2 regions of the Rhodoglobus aureus genome follow, and region 2 is predicted to be linked to the other one. Evidence: riboswitches for the same ligand, from Rfam matches in the RefSeq annotation. Region 2 holds a riboswitch; the other holds the start of a gene.
What was found. Region 2 has a riboswitch for glycine ahead of gcvT (glycine cleavage system aminomethyltransferase GcvT). Riboswitches for the same ligand answer to the same signal wherever they lie in the genome.
Positions count from the first base shown of each region.

Region 1: linked by a shared signal. The riboswitch ahead of ABD112_RS07135 (L-serine ammonia-lyase) and the one ahead of gcvT (glycine cleavage system aminomethyltransferase GcvT) in region 2 are both predicted to bind glycine.

Region 1 covers NZ_BAAAKW010000027.1:1,057-7,222, forward strand. The annotation lists gene ABD112_RS07115 (SCO4848 family membrane protein) at 1-205, shown strand, start outside; gene ABD112_RS07120 (DUF488 domain-containing protein) at 338-703, opposite strand; gene folP (dihydropteroate synthase) at 774-1,679, shown strand; gene ABD112_RS07130 (pyrimidine reductase family protein) at 1,686-2,435, shown strand; gene ABD112_RS07135 (L-serine ammonia-lyase) at 2,432-3,886, opposite strand; glycine riboswitch at 4,034-4,129, opposite strand; gene ABD112_RS07140 (siderophore-interacting protein) at 4,259-5,086, opposite strand; gene ABD112_RS07145 (bifunctional alpha/beta hydrolase/OsmC family protein) at 5,182-6,166, opposite strand, start outside.
Region 2 covers NZ_BAAAKW010000070.1:6,769-12,934, reverse strand. The annotation lists gene gcvP (aminomethyl-transferring glycine dehydrogenase) at 1-1,694, opposite strand, end outside; gene gcvH (glycine cleavage system protein GcvH) at 1,694-2,065, opposite strand; gene gcvT (glycine cleavage system aminomethyltransferase GcvT) at 2,068-3,225, opposite strand; glycine riboswitch at 3,260-3,362, opposite strand; glycine riboswitch at 3,364-3,487, opposite strand; gene ABD112_RS13920 (Lrp/AsnC family transcriptional regulator) at 3,564-3,995, opposite strand; gene ABD112_RS13915 (ornithine cyclodeaminase) at 4,127-5,158, shown strand; gene ctlX (citrulline utilization hydrolase CtlX) at 5,166-6,158, shown strand.

The DNA.
Region 1 (6,166 bases), on a different contig from region 2:
TGCCGCAATCGTTCTCTTTCTCAGTGCGCTCTTCAACATCGTGGCGTGGCCGCGGTTCTTTAAGCGGGTTAGTTCTGACCCTCGAGCTCGGGATGCGGCGGGCAAGCCAACAGCGTTCTATCGAGTGCATGCGGTGCTGCTTGCCATCGCGCTGCTGCTCGCCGCGGCGTCCGTTGTCGCAGGGATTCTTCTTCTCGGTAGTTAGCTCACGTGATTCTTCAGTTCGCGCATTAGGGCAAGTCGCTGAGTAGTTTGTTGATGCGCATGCCTGGCGATGGCGTAGAGAGCGTGCAAGTTTGGGGCGCTGAGTCCCCGGTAGCGCTGGGGGTCGCCAGCGCTAACCTGCCGCGACGGCGTGTGCGGTGAGGTATTCACTGAGCACCACTGCGTGGTTGACCTCGGGATCCTTCGCACCATACAAAAGTGTGACATGCGGATGGGAGCTCAGCCGGGCCACGATCTCCGGCAGCTGCGTGTTGTCGTCGAGTTCTGCACGGTAGCGGGAGGTGAACTCGTCGAAGGAATCTGGGTCGTGATTCCACCAGGTGCGCAACTCGGGGCTGGGAGCCACGTCCTTGCACCACTCGTCGAGCGCCGCATCCGCCTTGCGGACTCCGCGGGGCCAGAGTCGGTCGACGAGTACGCGATAGCCTTCGGCATCGCGACGCGACTCGTAGATCCGCGAGATCGCAAACTCGGTCACTAGTTAGCACTCCTTAGCTCGCACCCGATTGCCGATGCGCTTGTCAGCATTGTCGCCCAGTATAGGGAGTATGAGTTTTGTGCTGCCGCCGCTTCGGCACCCCCGTCGCACGATTGGCGACCGCACCTTCGACTTCTCCCGCCGGGTGGCGGTGATGGCGATCGTCAACCGCACGCCAGACTCCTTCTACGATTCGGGGGCCAACTTCGCGCTCGAGGATGCCGTGGCAGCAGCTCTGCGTGCGGTGGAGCACGGTGCGGACTGGGTCGACATTGGTGGAGTCCCGTTTGCTCCGGGCGACGCTGTGAGCGTTGAGCAGGAGGCAGCGCGCGTCGTTCCTGCCGTACAGACTCTGCGCGAGAAGTCTGATGTGGTGATTTCAGTCGACACTTTCCACGCAGAGGTCGCGCGGCGTGGCATCGAGGCCGGCGCTAACGTGATCAACGATACGACTGGTCTGAGCGATCCCGATCTCGCCGCGGTGGTTTCCGAGAGCGAAGCCTCGCTCGTTTTGGTGCACTCGCGGGCAAGTCCACGCACTCAGTTCGCGCGACCACAGTACGACGATGTTGCCGCAGAAGTGCGCGATTTTTTGGCGGCGCGGGTAGAGATGGCTCGTGCTGCAGGGGTGCCTGAAGAGCGGCTCTTTGTCGACCCCGGCCATGACCTCAACAAGAACACCCTGCATAGTCTCGAACTCACTCGGCGGCTAGACGTGATCACCGCCCTTGGGCTGCCGACGCTGGTCGCACTCTCCAATAAGGACTTCATCGGCGAAGTGCTCGATAAGCCGAAGTCGCAGCGACTCGAAGGCTCACTCGCCGCCGCTGTGGCGAGTGTGCTGAATGGTGCACGAGTAGTTCGGGTGCACGAAGTCTCCGAAAGTGTGGCGGCAGTGCGAATGGCCGAGGCCATCTTGGGGCTGCGTGAGCCCGCGCTGCTGAAGCACAACATGTCAGATGCAAACGAAAGGTAGATTCTGGTGGCAACCTCATCCGAAATCCGAACACTCACTGCCGGCGCTGAACTTAGCGACGAACAACTGCTGGCCAGCTATGCGATCGCAGATCGTTCCGTGCCGTGGTTGCGCGCCAACTTTGTCTCGAGCATTGACGGCGCGGCAACCCACGAGGGCACTTCGGGTCCGCTCGGTACCGCTTCGGACGGCCGGGTCTTCGCGCTGCTGCGGCGACTAGCGGATGTGATTGTGGTCGGTGCGGGAACAGTGCGCCAAGAGGGCTACAAGAATTTGGCTCTCGACGAGGATGCTGAGAAATGGCGGAAAGCCAATGGCCTCACTCCGCAACCTAGGTTTGCTGTGGTCAGTGCGTCGCTGCGTCTCGAACCGAGCGACCTCGCGGACTATGCCGCACGACCGTTCGTGATCACGACCGAAAGTGCATCGTCGCAGGCTCGTTCGCAGCTAGAGGAGGTGGCCGAAGTGATTGTCGCCGGGGATACGGAGGTCGATACCGTCGAGCTGAAACATGTACTTGCCCAGCGTGGCCACCCCCAACTGCACAGTGAGGGTGGACCGACACTATTTGCCACGATGATCGCTCAAGGAGTGGTCGACGAACTCTGCCTGACCATTAGCCCCCGCTTGGAAGGTGGCTCAGCTCGCCGAATCGTCGATGCTGCCGAGGCAACCCCGCAAGACATGGCTCTGGCGCATGCGCTTGGCGGCGATGACGGCACGCTCCTACTGCGCTACGTACGGGCGGCTCGCTAGCACTCGACAACGTTGACGGCGAGACCACCCATCGAGGTCTCTTTGTAACGCGAGCTCATGTCCTTGCCGGTCTCGGCCATCGTGATGATGACCTCATCGAGCGAGACGCGGTGTTCACCGTCACCCCACAGCGCCATCTTTGCGGCGTTGATCGCTTTGGCGGCGGCGATCGCATTACGTTCAATGCACGGAATCTGAACGAGACCTCCGATGGGATCGCACGTGAGACCGAGGTTGTGTTCCATCGCGATTTCGGCCGCGTTCTCGACCTGCTCGGGTGTTCCGCCCAAGATCTCGGCAAGACCGGCAGCAGCCATCGACGACGCTGAACCGACCTCGCCCTGGCATCCGACCTCGGCACCAGAGATCGATGCCATGCGCTTGTAAAGCACACCAACGGCAGCGCTGGCAAGCAGGAAACGCTCGGTGGCATCATCCTTCGTCACCTGGTCGGCATCTTTCATACCCGGCGCGTAGTGCGTCGCGTAGAAAAGCACAGCAGGAATGATTCCGGCGGCGCCATTGGTGGGTGCGGTGACTACCCGGCCACCCGATGCGTTCTCTTCGTTCACGGCCAGAGCGACTAGGTTTACCCACTCTTGCCAGAAGGCCGGATCACGGTTGGGGTCTTCGCGGCGCAGACGCGCGTGCCAGTCTGGTGCGCGTCGACGAACCTTCAGATTGCCGGGGAGGTTGCCGGTGCGCTCGAGGCTGTTGTTTTTGCACTCGTCCATGACGTCGCGAATGTGGAGGAGCCCCGCGGTGATTTCAGCCTGAGTGCGACGGGCGAGTTCGTTGCGCAGCATCACCCCGCTGAAGCTGAGGCCCTCTGCGCGACAGTGGGCGAGGAGTTGTGCTGCGGTGCGGAACGGGAGCGGATCCGCGACTGCTGCCGGGCCGGTTGAGGAGCTGCCGTCACGGTTGTCACCCTCCCGGTAGATGAATCCGCCACCGATCGAGAAGTAGGTCGCCTCAAGCACAGCGTTGTCATTCGCATCGTATGCCGCGAACCGCATGCCATTGGGATGCCCGTCCAGAACGGTGAGCGGATGAAGCGCAATCGCGCCCTCAGTGAACGGGGTTTCGCGGCTGCCCGCAAGCTGCAGCATCCCCGAACTCTCAATGCGTTCGAGAATCGTCTCCATCTCTGCAGGCAATACCTGGTCGGGGAGCTTGCCCTCCAAGCCAATGAGCACGGCGCTCATGGTGCCGTGACCTGCGCCCGTAGCGGCGAGGGAGCCATAGAGTCGCACGCTGAGCGAGGCGACAGAGTCGAGCATCCGATGTTCGGCAAGGTCTGCAGCGAACGATGCGGCAGCGCGCATGGGGCCGACCGTGTGCGAACTGGATGGGCCAATGCCAACGGTGAACAGGTCAAAGCTGCTGAGGGGAACCTCTTCGAGTGACGGTGTGGGCACTTCGGTTCGGGGCGTCAGATTGCGAATTGGCACGGTGACTCCATTTCTTCACCACACATCTTCGTGCGGGCGTCGTTGAGTCCTCTCCGCTCTGTATCGGGCCTGAGAGTTTCCGCACGCTTGTGGCGTTGCGTTGCCCCGTCGGCGAGTCGGACAGGGCCGACTACTTTTCAGAGTTGCCTAGCCACTGCGGTACTGGTGCCTGAGAGATTCCCGGAGAGGGTTTGCTCCTACGGCGCCAACCAACGATCGGAAGGGCTCTCCCGCAGCGGTATGACGGCTGTTCACTTGTGCCATCAGCATACACTTTCGGCCGCGAACGATGCCGGACTATTATGCGGATGCTGAGGGCTATGTGAGCGGACGCTCAGACTGCGTGGGGTGACCGATTCAGCCTCTAGTCCTCTAATCCTCTGGATCGGTGGGATCGATCGGGTCGTGGTGGTCGGCATTCGTGATGCCACGACGCCAGTACCCGTCGGCCGCGACCTGCTGTTTGGGCAAGCCCAGTTCACGGCGCAGGTAGCGGCGCAAGGGGACCAGAGTTGTCGCCTCTCCGGCAAGGAAGACAAATGTCGATTCCCCGATCTCGCCGAGCGCACGCAGTGCAGCATCCAGTTGACCGAGGCCGTCGCGGCGGTAGAACCATTCGACCGACATCCGTGCCTTTTGCTCGTCGGGGAAGTAGCTTTCAACACTCTCGTCAGACACATCGAACAGTGCGGTGATGTGCACTGACGTGGGAAGCATATTGATCCACCGTGAGCTGGCGGGAAGTGCGGTTTCGTCGGCGATCAGAATCACGTGGGTGGCTCCACGGGGAAGCAGTTTCGATCCACGGGGGCCAGCGATAACGAGAGAGTCGCCTACCGTCGCGTGACCAGCCCAGGCTGAGGCTGGGCCCTCGTCACCGTGAACAACGAAATCAATATCGAGCTCGTGCTGGCCGCCGGTGCTGCGAAAACCGAGCGGGGTGTAGTCACGAGAGATCACTACGCCGCCCTTGGGCTTGCTGATGCCGGACTCGGTCATGGCGGGAGCCGCGAGTTCGCCGGTTGCCGGGTCAGGAAAGAATACCTTGACGTGGTCGGTGGGCCCGCTGCTGACAAAGCCCTCAAGCTCGTCACCGCTCAGAGTGATGCGCGCGATGTTTGGCGTGGGGTGACTCACCGCGCTGACAGTGACGTGTCGGATGACGAGGGGATGCTTGACGGTGTCGCGTTCAATGGTCATAGGGGATAGGCGCGAACGCCAGCTCATTTCATTCAAAAAGTTAGGCTTGCCTAACTAGCCTATATCGTGTGTGCTGAGAGTTCTAGACGCTCGCGCTACGCCCTTGCAGCGGTGACACTCGTTGTAATCGAAATTTCGCCCTCCAACGTGCGATGCACGGGGCACTTGTCCGCGATGACTACCAGCGCATCGCGCTGCTCCTCAGAGAGCTCTCCTTCGAACGTGAGCTCACGAGTGATGTGCTCAACCATTCCTTCGGTGGAGGTGCAGTGGTCGCACCCGGAGGCATCGATACGCTCGCGGGTCAACCGCACGCTCACGCCAGTCAACGGCATCTTCTTACGGTCGGCGTACATCCGAATCGTGATCGAGGTGCAACTGCCGAGCCCCGCGAGAATGAAATCGTATGGGCCTGGCCCATGATTCTTGCTGAGCGGTGCAGGCTCGTCAGCGATGAACTCATGCCCTGAGGCGAACACTTGCTGCTCGTACCGCGCAGGACCGCTCTCGCGGACGATCACCGAGCTCCCGTCTTTCGTGACTGTGGCGGTTGGGTCCGCGGTCGGTGCTGTAGCAGTCTCGGCAGGTGCGGCAGTGGCAGTCGGTGTGCCGGCTGGCGCTGCGGTGCCTGCAGTGGTTACGGCGCTAACGGTGGCCGCGGAACTCGCGGACAGTGACGCTGTGCTCCCGAAGGCGTAACGCGCAGCCCATGCCGCAATAATGCTGGCGGCAAACGCAGCGTCGTCGCGATTGCTGAGCAGATGATCCGCCCCGTCGAGCGCTATGAACGATTTGGGATGCCTGGCTGCTTCGAAAAGCTCGCGTGCGTTGTCGATGCCGACTGTCTGATCGACAGGGGAGTGAACGATGAGAAGTGCGGCATCCAAATCTCGCAGGCGGGCGGCCTGAGGTTGGGCGGCGATATCGTCGAGCAGTTGTTTGCGAATCCGGAACTCGCGCCCGCCGAGCTGCACGTTCGCTTCGCCTGCCCTCTCGATCTCGGCGCTGGCATCGGCAAACAAGTTCGTGATGTGGGACGGGTCGCTCGGGCTGCCGATGGTCACAAGTGCTCGCGCGGAA
Region 2 (6,166 bases):
GCTGTGTCGTAACCGGTAACTTCTGACAGCCATGACTCAAGGTGCGAGATCATCACCAGGTAGCCAGAAACATCCTCAGCGGGAGCGAAGGGGTGGATGCCCGCAAACTCCGGCCAGCTCACCGCTTCCATCTCGGTCGCAGCGTTGAGCTTCATCGTGCACGAGCCCAGCGGGATCATGCCGCGGTCGAGCGCGTAATCTTTGTCTGCGAGGTACTTGAGGTACCGCATCATGCTCGTCTCCGAGCGGTGTGTGTTGAACACCGGGTGGGTGAGGTACTCGCTCGTGCGGTTGAGAGCCTCAGGAATGCTGGCGTCGTCGAGCACCGTGGTGACACCGTCATCCAGTCCGAACGCCTGCGCGAGGTCGTTCTTTTGCGACGCGAAGATGCCTTCATAAGGCTGGGTCGAGACCTCGTCGAAGCTGAGGCGCACCGTGTCGGCATCCACGACATAGAGCAGGATGTCGAGCTCGAGCGCCTTAGCGGCGATCGCATCGGCCTGGCCTGTCTTCGTCACCGAGAGGGTATCGAAGAAGGTGTCGTTCTCGATTGTGTAGCCGGCGGCGCGTAAGCGTGCCGCAAACTTAGCGGTGTCATGGTGGATGCGCTGAGCGATCCGCTTGAGCCCCTGAGGTCCGTGGTAAACGGCATACATGGATGCCATAACCGCAAGCAACACCTGGGCGGTACAGATGTTGGAGGTGGCCTTCTCGCGGCGAATGTGCTGCTCGCGAGCTTGCAAGGAGAGACGGTAGGCGGGGTCGCCGGCGGAATCCTGAGATACGCCAACGAGACGACCGGGCAGCTGACGTTCGAGGCCAGAACGCACCGACATGTAGCCGGCGTGCGGTCCGCCGAAGCCCATCGGCACACCAAAGCGCTGGGTGGTTCCGACAGCAACGTCGGCGCCGAGTTCGCCCGGAGACTTGAGAATCGTGAGAGCGAGTAGATCGGCCGCGACAACCGCGAGCCCACCGTGAGCCTTGACCGCAGCGATTACCTCGCTGGAATCCCAGACTCGACCCGTAGCACCCGGGTACTGGATGAGCGCGCCAAAGCATGAGGGCAGTACGGGGTTCGCCGCCAGGGTCGCCAGGTCAAGCTCAACTAGCTCAATCCCGACCGCCTCCGCGCGATTCGCGAGCAGAGCCTTGGTTTGCGGAAGAGTATCTGCGTCGACGATGAACACGTTTGACTCCACGCGGGTTGCGCGACGAGCCAACAGCATTCCCTCAACCGCAGAGGTTCCCTCGTCGAGCATCGACGCGTTTGTGGTGGTCATTCCGGCGAGGTCAGCAACCATCGTCTGGAAGTTGATGAGCGCTTCTAGGCGACCCTGCGAGATCTCAGGCTGGTACGGCGTGTAGGCGGTGTACCAGCTCGGGTTCTCGAACACGTTGCGCTTGATGACGGCTGGCGTGATGGTGTCGTAGTAGCCGAGACCAATCATGCTGCGGCGAACCTTGTTCGCACCCGCGAGGGCACGGAGTTCAGCGAGCGCCTCGCGCTCGGAGGCAGGAGCCGGGATCGTGGAATTCACGACGGGAGTCTGGTGAATCGCGGGCGGAACTGCGGCATCCACGAGCGCTTCGAGGCTGTCGTAACCCACGGCGGCAAGCATGCTCGCCTGTGCGGCAGCATCCGTGCCGATGTGACGGTCGGCAAAAGTGCCGCTGATAAAAGGATTGGGCATTAGTCGCCTGTCAGTGCGGTGTACTCGTCGAGGCTGAGCATCGACGGGAGTTCGGAAAATTCGATCTTCACAAGCCAGCCCTCGCCAAAGGGATCGCTGTTGACGAGTTCGGGACTGCCTGAGACTGCATCGTTAGCTTCAACGATGGTGCCCGCGACGGGAGCAAAGATTTCTCCGACAGATTTGGTTGACTCGATCTCGCCAACAATCTTGCCGAGAGCAACCGTGTCGCCAACTTTGGGCAGATCGACGAAAACGATGTCGCCCAGCTTGCCCGCTGCGTAGTCGGTGATTCCGACAGTCGCGACGTTTCCGTCAACGAGCACCCACTCGTGCTCGGCGGTGTACTGCAATTCGCTCTTCTCAGCCATGATCAGGCCTCTCTCTTATAGAAGGGTAGGGAAACAACGGATGCAGCGATGCGACTGCCCCGCACATCAATATGAAGCTCGGTGCCAACTTCGCTCACGTCGGGGTCGACGTAAGCCATGGCAATCGGGTGGCCAAGGGTTGGCGACAGTGCTCCAGAGGTGATGACTCCCACCTCGGTGTCGCCGTTGAAGATGAGGTAGTCAGCGCGACCGGCACGACGCCCCTCGGCCGCAAGGCCTACGAGAACTCGGGCACCGGCATCCGGCCCCGCTTGGATCGCAGCGCGACCCACGAAGTCGCCCTCCTTGCTGAGGGCAACAACACGACCAAGACCGGCCTGCACCGGGAAAGTGTTCAGGTTCAGCTCGTGACCGTAGAGCGGCATGCCCGCTTCAAGGCGCAAGGTGTCGCGGCAGGCGAGACCGGCGGGCACGAGACCGAGAGGTTCTCCGGCAACCGTGAGCGCTGCCCACAGGTCGGCTGCGGCATCCACGTGAAGGTAAAGTTCGAAACCGTCTTCACCGGTGTAGCCGGTGCGACCAATGATGAGGTCGTGGCCGTTGAAAGTGGCGGCGGTTTCGCGGTAGTACTTGAGCTCATCGAGTGGGGTTGCACAGCTGGCGAGGCCTGCGGTCGCTTCGAGGATGGCCCGAGAAACCGGCCCCTGCACGGCGATGAGCGCGTAGTCATCGCTTTCGTCGGTCACAGCGACATCGAAGTCGGCAGCGCGTTCGGCGAGCGCCGTTGCAGCAGCGAAACGATTACCCGCGTTGGCAACCACCAAGAAGTGCTCATCAGCCAGTCGGTAGGTGACGAGATCGTCGATGATGCCGCCAGCCTCGTTGAGCAGCAGGCTGTACTTGGCCTGCGCGAGCGCAATGCCCGAAAGCTTGCCCGCAAGCGCATAATCAAGGAAGGCGCCGACATCGGTGCCCCGCACATGAATTTCTGCCATATGAGAGATGTCAAAAATACCCGCCGCAGCGCGCACAGCATGGTGCTCGGCGAGGTCAGAGCTATACCGCACCGGCATCATCCAGCCAGCAAAGTCGGTGAACGCAGCACCCAACTGTTCGTGGATGCTGTGCAGCGGTGAATACCTCACCGCAGCAGGTGACGATTCAGCGGGTGAACCTGAGGTAGTAGGTACATCGGTCACGGAGTTCTCCTGGCGAGTGGCTAGTGAATAGAACTCCCCCTCTGTGATGAGCCTGAGAGCTTCACGCACCTTCAAACTAGTGCGCTTTCACCGTCGGCGGAACCTCAGGGTGATGCGAGGTTCTCTTTCCAGAGTGGCCAGTGCGATGCGGTACGTGAACCTGAGAGATTGGCGGGGAGGCTTGCTCCTTCGGTGCCGTGCGGGCGTTAGGTCAACGTGTGTTGAATAAACGCCGTGTGCCCGGCTCTCCCGCATCGTGTTGCGGCCCGATGTTCAGTTGTTAGCGCAGCATAGCAATGCTGGGTGGATGCTCGTGCCTGTGCCAGCGAAGAAAAGGCTCAAAGCAGCGCCGAACTCAGCAGCAGGCTCGTCTCACTGTTCACAACGCCCTCGACATTGCGCATGCGGGCCAGCACGCGGTCAAAGTTGCTAAGACTGTCGGTGCGGATGTCGGCCACGAGATCCCACGCCCCATTTGTGGTGTGAAGTTCGTGGATTTCGGGCAAGCCGCGCAGTTTGCTGATTACGGCATCCGTTGATCGCCCCTCTACTTCGATGAAGGCGATTGCCCGGATGAAGGATGGATCACGATCTTCGCGAATACGCACCGAAAACCCCAGCACTGTTCCGCCGCTCACGAGGCGGTCGATGCGGCTGGTGACGGTGGCCCGAGTGACTTCGAGGCGGCGCGCCAAGCTCGCAATTGACTCGCGCCCGTCGGCTCTGAGGGCTGCAAGCAGGCGGCGGTCGAGATCATCCAGTTGAGGCATGTACAAAGTGTATAAGAGCGCTCACAATTATGTGCAGTTGTTGTCAACTAATCGCGTCTAATGGTTGTTGTAGGTGCATAGTGCACATTCGTAACGTGGGGACTATCCATACCGCAACGAAGGGAGTGACCGTGGTCAACTACGTAGACGTCAAAAACATGGGGCGCTGGATCGCCGACACCGGAATCGAGCCCATCATCATGGGCATCGTGAGCTACCTTGAGCAGGATTACGCCAAGTGGCCGCAGTTCGACAAGTCCGCTCGCGTTGCGGCACATTCCGCCGAGGGTGTTATCGAACTCATGCCTACGAGCGATGGCGAAACCTTTGCCTTCAAGTACGTGAACGGCCACCCCTCGAACCCGGCCAACGGCTTTCAGACGGTCACCGCTCTCGGCATGCTCGCGCGCGTCGATAACGGCTACCCCACCTTCTTCTCTGAGATGACCCTGCTCACCGCGTTGCGCACCGCCGCAACATCGGTGCTCGCCGCTCGCGCTCTCGCCCGCCCCGATTCACGAGTGCTTGCCTTGATCGGTACCGGCACTCAGTCAGAGTTCCAGGCTCTCGGGTTCCGTGCCGGCTTCGGCATCACCCAACTGCGCGTGTGGGACACAGACCCCGCAGCCCTCGACAAGTTCATTCGCAACGTCGAACCGCTCGGCTTCGAGGTCGTTCGCGCGAGCTCAGCTGCAGAAGCTGCTGCTGGCGCCGACATCGTGACTACCTGCACCGCAGACAAGGCGAACGCAACAATCCTCACCGCCGACATGATCGAGCCCGGCATGCACCTCAACGCGATCGGTGGCGATTGCCCAGGTAAGACCGAGCTCGCCGCCGACATCGTGCGCGACGCGACGGTGTTTGTTGAGTTCCCCGAGCAGACCCGCATCGAGGGCGAGATTCAGCAGCTTGAGGCTGACTCCCCCATCACCGAACTGTGGGAAGTGCTTGCCGGACGGGCCGCCGGTCGCACAGCCGAAACCGAAGTAACCCTTTTCGACTCGGTCGGTTTCGCGATCGAAGACTTCTCAGCACTGCGCTACGTATTCGATGCTGTTCGCGGCACCGATTACGCAACAGACCTTGACCTCATTGCCAGCCCCGCCAACCCCAAGGACCTGTTCTCACTCGTTTCCCGCGCACCTGTGCTCACCGCGTAGGCCGTCAGTGAGCGTTCAGGCCCCCTCGGCCGCAATACTCATCCGCCCGCACCTGTTCACGCCAAACAGTCAGACCGCCAGCGATAACGCATTCCAGTCGACCGATCCCACCCGCACTCCGGATGAGATTGCTCGCGCTGCGTATGCAGAGTCGACACAGGTGGCGGAAACGTTGCGCGACGCTGGGGTCAACATCCACGTGTTTGAGGACACTGAGAGTACGCGCCCAGACAGCGTGTTCCCGAATAACTGGTTCTCAACTCACAGTGGCGGGCGTATTGCGGTGTACCCGATGTATGCGCCGAACCGTCGCAGTGAGCGTCGCACCGATGTGATCGAGATGCTCAAGCAAGATTTTCGCGTTCAAGACGTCGTTGACTATTCGGGGCTTGAGCACGACGGTATCTACCTTGAGGGCACCGGGGCGATGGTCATTGATCACACCAACCGGGTCGCGTACGCTGCGGAGTCACATCGGGCGAACCCGCTTGCCTTGGAACGTTTCTGTGCCTCGTTTGGCTATGAGCCAATGATGTTTGAGGCCAGGGACAGCCATGGTGTTCCGATCTACCACACCAACGTAATGATGTGCATTGCTACGGACTTTGCGATGATCGGCCTTGACCTGATTGCGTCTGGCGATCGTCGCATGGAGATTGCCGAGCGACTGACGGAGCCTGGTCGCACGTTGATCGATCTGACCGCAGATCAGATTTCCAATTTTGCTGGCAACGCTTTGGAACTGCGGGGATCGCAAGGGCGGGTTTTGGCGCTCTCGAGTCGCGCGTTGAAGAGCCTTACAGCCGCTCAGCGTTCGGTGATCGAGGCAAGCTGCCAGATTGTGCCGCTGGATATTCCTACGATCGAGTTGGCTGGCGGATCAGTGCGTTGCATGGTTGCGGGCATCCACCTTGATCGCCGATCACGTATGGCTGCGGATGTTGCTGCTGGCGTTCCGGCCGCCGGTACCGCCGAAGCGGCCCCGACTGCTGGCGTCTAGCTGTTGAC